DNA from 2 places in the Gluconobacter sp. DsW_056 genome. Region 1 is predicted to be linked to the other one. Evidence: predicted binding sites of a transcription regulator. Region 1 holds the regulator's gene; the other holds the start of a gene.
What was found. Region 1 encodes HrcA, which represses chaperone genes, less so after heat shock. Its sites were predicted from a motif close to GTTNGCACTCNCNNNNNGNGAGTGCNAAC; they were not measured.

Region 1 (3,968 bases):
ATGGAGCGTCTGAGCAGCTGCCACAGTCCCCACGGAACGAGGACAAATATAAATGCATCCGCCAACAGTGCTGTCACATTCCCCATGACGATCCCTTTTTTGTTTCAGGTCCGTTCAGGGTAACATGGATCAAAAAAATTGGGGTAATTTTTTATTTCCATGTAATGAATAATTCTATGTTTCTTTTTTCAAATAACTCTCTTTGAGGAGAATGAAAACCCGGAATTTTCTTTTGAAAAGACCGGGTTTTTCCAGTCATCAGGCGATGAAATTCTTCAGGAATTGCTCCAGCGCCCGGCCGCGATGACTGAGGGCATTTTTCTCGGCCTCCGTCATTTCCGCAAAGGTCCGATTTCCGCCTTCCGGTACGAACATCGGATCATAACCGTGTCCATGGGCGCCCCGTGGAGGCCAGACGACCGTACCGTGACATTCACCCTGCACGGTCCGCGTTTCGCCATCCGGCCAGGCCAGACACAGGGCCGCGACGAAAAAGGCCCGGTGATCGGCACTGTCGCCCATCTCCCTATGTACGCGGTCCATTGCGATCTGCATGTCTTTGGTCGGGCCGCCCCAGCGCGCGGAATAGACGCCCGGACGGTTGTCCAGCGCCGCGACGCAGAAGCCGGAATCATCGGCCAGCGCGGGCAGTCCGGAGGCCCTGGCCGCGGCTAGGGCCTTGATGGCGGCGTTGCCTGTGAAGGTCTCTTCCGTCTCTTCGGGTTCCGGGAGGTTCAGTTCGGCTGCCGAGATGACGGTGATCCCGCTCTCGGCCAGCAGGGTGGAAAATTCGCGCAGCTTGCCGGCATTATGGCTGGCCAGAACGATTTTCGAACCGCGGGACAATGTCCGCATCATGCAGTCTCCAGTACGTGATTCTGGGCGTCGAACAGTCGGGCCGTGCCGAGCTTCGCCAGTCTGAGGAGTTCGAAAAATTCGCTCTCCTGAAACGGCTTGTCCTCGGCGGTCCCCTGAATTTCGATGATGCCACCATCCGCCGTCAGAACGAAATTCGTATCGGCCTGCGCGCTGCTGTCTTCAATATAGTCCAGATCCAGCACGGCTCCGGCCTCTGTCAGCCCGCACGAGACTGCCGCGACCTGAGCCGTGAGAGCCTGTGAGCGCTTGATTGTCTTCAGCGCGATCGCCAGCGCCACCCAGGCGCCCGTGATGGAGGCGCAGCGCGTGCCGCCATCCGCGTTCAGGACGTCGCAGTCGAGCGTGATGGTCCGCTCTCCCAGCTTTTTCAGATCCACACAGGCCCGGAGCGAGCGTGCGATCAGCCGCTGGATTTCCTGCGTGCGGCCGGACTGCTTGCCTTTGGCCGCCTCGCGCTGGCCGCGATTATGCGTCGCCCGGGGGAGCATTCCGTATTCGGCCGTGATCCAGCCCTGCCCCCTGTTGCGCAGGAACGCCGGAACACGCTCCTCGACCGTGGCCGTGCACAGGACTTCCGTGCCGCCCACACGGATGAGTGCGGAGCCTTCGGCATGGCGGGCAAAGCCTGTTTCGATTGAAACAATGCGGTTTTCGTCCGGCGCCCGCCCGGATGGACGCTTGCGTGCGGTGTCAGTCATGTCAAAAAAGATCCCGTGGAAGAATATGTCCCGCCTCTAGCGCGTTTGACGCAGACCCATCCAGCCCCGACAGTGGGTTTACCATGATGCGACCACAGCCTCCCCTGTTCCGCCCTTCCATCCCGATGCCGCACGGTCTGGGAGATCGTGAAGCCGCGATTTTGCGTGAAATCGTTGAGGAATATGTCGAAACGGGTGAGCCCATCGGCAGCCAGACGCTGGCCCAGCGCCTGCAACCGGCGCTGTCTTCGGCCACGATCCGCAATGTCATGGCGGATCTGGCGCGGGCCGGGCTGCTGTTCAGCCCGCATGTTTCAGCCGGGCGTCTGCCGACCGAAAAGGGCGTGCGCCTGTTTGTGGATGGCCTGCTCCAGTTCGGCACCCTGACGGAAGAAGACCGCGCCAGCATCGACAGCCGGCTCGATATTCACGGGCGGTCCTATCAGGATATCCTGTCTGAAGCGTCGTCCCTTCTGTCGGGCCTGTCTTCCGCTGCCGGACTGGTGCTCGCGCCGAAATCGGATGCCGCGCTCAAGCATATCGAGTTCGTAGCACTTGGTCCGGGGCGGGTTCTGGTCATTCTGGTGGGTTCGGACGGGCAGGTGGAGAACCGCATCATCGAGACCCCGCCCGGCGTGCCGCCTTCCGCTCTTGTCGAGGCCGGAAACTACCTGAACGCCCGTCTTGGTGACCTGACGCTCGGCACGCTGCGCGAGCGGGTCCGGAGCGAAATGGATGCCAGCCGCCATGAACTCGATGCCCTGACGGCCAGTGTGATCGAAAGCGGTCTTGCGACGTGGGACGCCGATGGAGGGACGCTGTTCGTGAAAGGGCAGGGGAAGCTGCTGGCCGACATCACGGAAATCGAGCGCCTGACGACGATCCGCATGCTGTTCGACCATCTGGAGACACAGGAGACCATGCTTCAACTGCTGCAACTGGCGGATGCGTCCGAAGGGGTGCGGATCTATATCGGGCGTGAAAGCGGGATGTTCGGGATGTCGGGCGTGTCTATGATCGTGGCGCCTGCCCGCAACGAAGCCCAGAAAATCGTGGGGGCGATTGGCGTGATCGGCCCGACCCGTCTGAATTACGGGCGGATCGTGCCTGTTGTGGACTACACCGCGCGGATGGTGGGTCGCCTGCTTGGCTGAGGGCTTCTGAACGTTTCGGAATAATGGTCCAGGGGTTACGCCTCTTTCATGAAATGACCTTTTTAGACGGGGCGACGAAAGGGGCGGAATAATGCTATGCAGGGGGCATGACGCGACGCTCTTTCCGCTCCCGTAGCCACCAGGGTTCTGGTAACCCTCAAGGTCCGGGCGCCACGCCACCACGCCCTCCCCGTTTCCGCCGCTACCGGCAGTCCCTGGCGATCATCGCCGGTGTGGGGCTTGTAGGCGTGGCCGGGGCGGGCGTTCTGGGCTGGACGACCTATGCCAAGCTGGTGGCGGATCTGCCCAGCGTGGACAGCCTGCGCGCCTATCAGCCGCCCACCGTCAGCCGCATCTATGCTGCCGATGACCGTCTGATGGCCGAGCTGGCGAACGAACGCCGGATCTTCGTGCCGATCAACGCCATCCCCGAGCGCGTGAAGAATGCCTTCATCGCTACGGAAGACCATAATTTCTACACCCATGGCGGTGTGGATTTCATGGCGATCGGCCGTGCGGGCCTGACGGACATTTTTGCGCGTCATGGCCGCCGTCCGCTGGGTGCTTCGACCATCACCCAGCAGGTGGCGAAGGTCATGCTGCTCAACAGCAACGTCGTGAGCCTCGATCGCAAGATCAAGGAAGCCCTGCTCGCCATGAAAATGGAGCAGGTGCTGTCCAAGGACAAAATTCTCGAAATCTACCTGAACGGCATCTATCTCGGGAACGGTGCCTATGGTGTCGCCGCGGCCGCGCAGAGCTATTTCAACAAGCCGCTCGACCAGCTCGACGATGCCGAAGCCGCCTCTCTGGCAGCACTTCCCAAATCGCCCACGAACTACAATCCGTTCCTGCATCCGCAGGCCGCGATGGGCCGTCGCAACCTTGTGCTGGACCTGATGGTTGAAGCAGGCGTTCTGACCCGTGAGCAGGCCGATCAGGAAAAGCAGGAGCCGCTGGTCCCGCAGCAGAAGCAGCGCTTTGGGCCTTTGCCGGATTCCGAATGGTTCGGCGAGGAAGTCCGCCGTCAGCTTATCGCCCAGTATGGTCAGGACCGCGCGGCGCAGGGTGGTCTGGAGGTCCATACCAGTCTCGACCAGAACCTTCAGACCACCGAGACGCGCCTGCTGCATGAAGGGCTGATGAATTACGACCGCGCCCATAGTGGCTGGCGGGGGCCGTTGCGCAACCTGTCGGACATTCAGGATGATGGCTGGGAGAGCGCGCTCGATCATGT
Region 2 (3,968 bases), on a different contig from region 1:
CAAAGACATTTTCATTTCGTAAAAACGTCGGGTTTTTATGAAAATGTTTCTCCGGAGGCAGGAGGGGACGTGCGTTGCGGGCAAGGCTTGCGCGCGGGGCGTTCTCGTGGTCCAGAACGGGCAGAGCGGATTAACCAACAGTCAGGAACAGACATGTCTTCGGAACAGGAAATCCAGCCCGTCATCGGTGTGATCGGTGGTTCGGGGCTGTATGACATCGACGGACTCGAAAACAAGGAATGGCGCCGGGTTGAAACGCCCTGGGGCGAGCCGTCCGACGAACTGCTGTTCGGGACGTTCGAGGGCGTGCAGTGCGTATTCCTGCCGCGTCACGGGCGGGGTCATCCCATTCCGCCGTCACGCCTGAATTTCCGCGCCAATATCGATGCGCTCAAGCGCGCTGGCGTGACGGATATTCTGTCACTTTCGGCTGTGGGTTCGCTCAAGGAAGAGCTGCCGCCGGGACATTTCGTGCTGGTGGACCAGTTCATTGACCGCAGCTTCGCACGTGAGAAGAGCTTCTTCGACACGGGCTGCGTGGCGCATGTCGGCATGGCGGACCCGGTTTCGGCACGCGTGCTGGATGTGGTGCAAGATGAAGCAGCTACGCTTGGTATTCCGTTCACACGGGGCGGGACGTATCTGGTGATGGAGGGGCCACAGTTCTCCACGCGTGCCGAGAGCGAGCTGTACCGGTCCTGGGGCTGTTCGGTTGTGGGCATGACGAACATGCCGGAAGCCAAGCTCGCACGCGAAGCGGAGATGAACTACGCGACCGTTGCAATGGTCACGGATTTCGACTGCTGGCACACCGAACATGACAGCGTGACGGTTGAGGCTGTCGTGAAGGTCATGACGGGGAATGCCGAAAATGCGCGCCGTCTTGTGAAGGCGGTCATTCCGGTGCTGGGCAAGAAGCGCGCTGTGGATCTGACGGCCGAGCGGGCGCTGGATCATGCGATCATTACGGCTCCGGCTGCACGCGATCCGAAGCTTGTGGCCAAGCTCGATGCCGTGGCCGGGCGTGTTCTGAAGCAGGGCTGAGGCTCTGCTGAACGCCGCGCCTGCGTGAAGCGGGCGCGGCGGATGTCATGGATCAGTCGAAATTATGGTTCGGGTCTGCGTTCAGGTCGATGCCTGCACGGGCATCGTCGATTTCAACGCCGTCCAGTTCCACCGGCGGCAGATCCTTGACTGGGGTGCCCTGCGGCACGCCTTTGATGGCTATCAGGTCGGCGGCTTTTTCGAGATAGCCTTCGGGGCCGCAGTCCGGTTTGCCATCGGCTTCCCACAGAAGGCGCGCTTCGTGACGAATCGCGGCATCGTGCTTGGGGGCGTCTTTGAGCGGGTTGATGCTCATCTTGAAACTCCTGTCTGATCCGGTGCGGTATTCGCCGGGCCTGTCGTCATTATAGGCCCCTTCCACGGTTTTGCGACAGTCTGTGTCATCGTGTCGGGGGTGCGATTCATGAGAGATGTGTTTTCAGAAATTCGACGCTGCGGGACCAGGCGAGATCACGGGCGTCGCGGTTGAAGCTCGGGCGCTCGGGGCAGCCGAAACCGTGACCAGCGTCGTCGTAGACATATTCCTCGATCTCGGGACGGGCATCGCGGATCTTCTGGATTTCGGTATGCGGGATGGAGGAATCTTCGCCGCCGAAATGCAGTTCGACCGGACAATACGGTGCGGTTTCGACATGGTTGCCGATGCTGCCCCCATACCAGCTTACAGCAGCGTCCACGTCATGGGTCTGGGTCGCCGTCAGCCAGGCGAGCAGGCCACCCCAGCAGAAGCCGATGATGCCGACTTTTTCGTGCCCTGCGTCGTGCAGGGCTTTCGCGCAGGCGGCGATGTCGGCGAGCGTCTTTTCGGACGGGATCTGGCTGCGGAGTTCAAGACCTTCCGTCACGCCGGCCTGTGAGTAAGGCAGAACGACGTTGGATTTTGCCCGGTCGAAAACCGCTGGAGCGATGACGTGGAAACCCTCGGCCGCGAAGTCGTTGCAGACATTGCGGATATGGTCGGTGAGGCCGAAAATCTCCTGTAAGACAATAAGGGCGAGGGGCGACTCCGCCGAGCCGGATTCCCAGGCACCGAAGCTGTGGCCGTCCGTAGCCGTCAGCTTGACCATCTGGCCTGTCACGGGGGTTTTCTTGTCCGTTGGGCTGTGTTTCATGTCTGTATATCCAGTCCTGTCATGCCCGAAAGGCCATGAGCCATGAGCGACGTCATCAATCTCCGCCGGGAACGCAAACGCCGCAAGGGTGCCGAGGATGCAAAGGCCGCGGATGCGAACCGCCGTCTGCATGGGCGGACCAAGGGACAGAAAATGACGGAAAACATGGAAAAACAACGGTTGAAAAACCTGCTCGACGGGCGAAAAATTTCTTCTGGCCTGTCGGGGAACCACAGCGAGAAACCTTGACGGAAACGGGTTGGGCGCTTATGTCATTGGCACTCTCCATGTGAGAGTGCCAAATGCACTGCAGTCATTGAGTGCAGCAACCCGGCCATGCTGCTTTGTACAAGGGTATGGCCTAAAATGGAGCGATCCATGACGAAGTTTCGTCCCCTTCATGACCGCGTGGTGGTCCGTCGCCTGACGGGCGAAGAGAAGACCGCCGGCGGCATCATCATTCCTGACACCGCCAAGGACAAGCCGACCGAAGGCGAAGTCGTTTCTGTCGGCCCGGGTGCCCGCAACGAGCAGGGCCAGATCGTGGCTCTGGACGTCAAGGCTGGTGACAAGGTGCTGTTCGGCAAGTGGTCCGGCACCGAGGTCAAGATCGACGGCGAAGAGCTGCTGATCATGAAAGAGAGCGACATCATGGGTGTGATCGGCTGAACAGCCGTCCCCGTTTCCTCTCGTAAAAACCTCATTCAGGAGTAAGAATTATGGCTGCCAAGGACGTAAAGTTCGGCGCTGATGCCCGCGAGCGTATGCTGCGTGGCGTTGATATCCTCGCAAATGCCGTCAAGGTAACGCTGGGCCCGAAGGGTCGTAACGTTGTTCTCGACAAGAGCTTTGGCGCACCGCGCATCACCAAGGACGGTGTGTCGGTTGCCAAGGAAATCGAACTGGCTGACAAGTTCGAGAACATGGGCGCCCAGATGGTCCGTGAAGTCGCGTCCAAGACGAACGACATCGCAGGCGACGGCACCACGACCGCAACCGTGCTGGCCCAGGCCATCATCCGTGAGGGCGCCAAGGCTGTTGCCGCTGGCATGAACCCGATGGATCTGAAGCGCGGCATCGACAAGGCTGTCGGCGTTGTTGTTGAAGAGCTCAAGAACAACACCAAGAAGATCACATCTCCGGAAGAGATCGCCCAGGTCGGAACGATTTCCGCCAACGGCGAGACCGAAATCGGCGAGATGATCGCTTCTGCCATGCAGAAGGTTGGTTCTGAAGGCGTCATCACGGTGGAAGAGGCCAAGGGCCTGCACACCGAACTCGACGTTGTCGAGGGTATGCAGTTCGATCGTGGCTACATCTCCCCGTACTTCGTGACGAACCCGGAGAAGATGACGGCTGATCTCGACAGCCCGTACATCCTCATCCACGAAAAGAAGCTGTCCTCGCTTCAGCCGATGCTTCCGCTTCTCGAAAGCGTTGTGCAGTCCGGCCGTCCGCTGGTGATCATCGCCGAAGACGTCGATGGTGAAGCCCTTGCCACGCTGGTCGTGAACAAGCTGCGTGGTGGCCTGAAGATCGCTGCCGTCAAGGCTCCGGGCTTCGGTGACCGTCGCAAGGCCATGCTGGAAGACATTGCCATCCTGACGGGCGGCCAGGTAATTTCCGAAGACATCGGAATCAAGCTGGAATCCGTCACGCTCGAAATGCTGGGTCGCGCCAAGAAGATCCACATCGAGAAGGAAAACACCACGATCGTCGAGGGTGCTGGCAACAGCGACGACATCAAGGGCCGTTGCAACCAGATCCGTGCGCAGGTCGAGGAAACGACGT

Region 2: a site for HrcA is predicted at 2,452-2,480, ahead of groES (co-chaperone GroES). Genes of this name have one in related genera too.

What each region holds. Positions count from the first base shown of each region.
Region 1 covers NZ_JOPF01000006.1:30,090-34,057, reverse strand. The annotation lists gene HK22_RS05325 (cation:proton antiporter) at 1-86, opposite strand, end outside; gene rdgB (RdgB/HAM1 family non-canonical purine NTP pyrophosphatase) at 259-855, opposite strand; gene rph (ribonuclease PH) at 855-1,577, opposite strand; gene hrcA (heat-inducible transcriptional repressor HrcA) at 1,661-2,731, shown strand; gene HK22_RS05305 (penicillin-binding protein 1A) at 2,839-3,968, shown strand, end outside.
Region 2 covers NZ_JOPF01000009.1:52,387-56,354, reverse strand. The annotation lists gene HK22_RS07440 (S-methyl-5'-thioadenosine phosphorylase) at 154-1,044, shown strand; gene HK22_RS07435 (hypothetical protein) at 1,097-1,360, opposite strand; gene HK22_RS07430 (dienelactone hydrolase family protein) at 1,467-2,177, opposite strand; gene HK22_RS07425 (DUF4169 family protein) at 2,220-2,426, shown strand; gene groES (co-chaperone GroES) at 2,556-2,846, shown strand; gene groL (chaperonin GroEL) at 2,897-3,968, shown strand, end outside.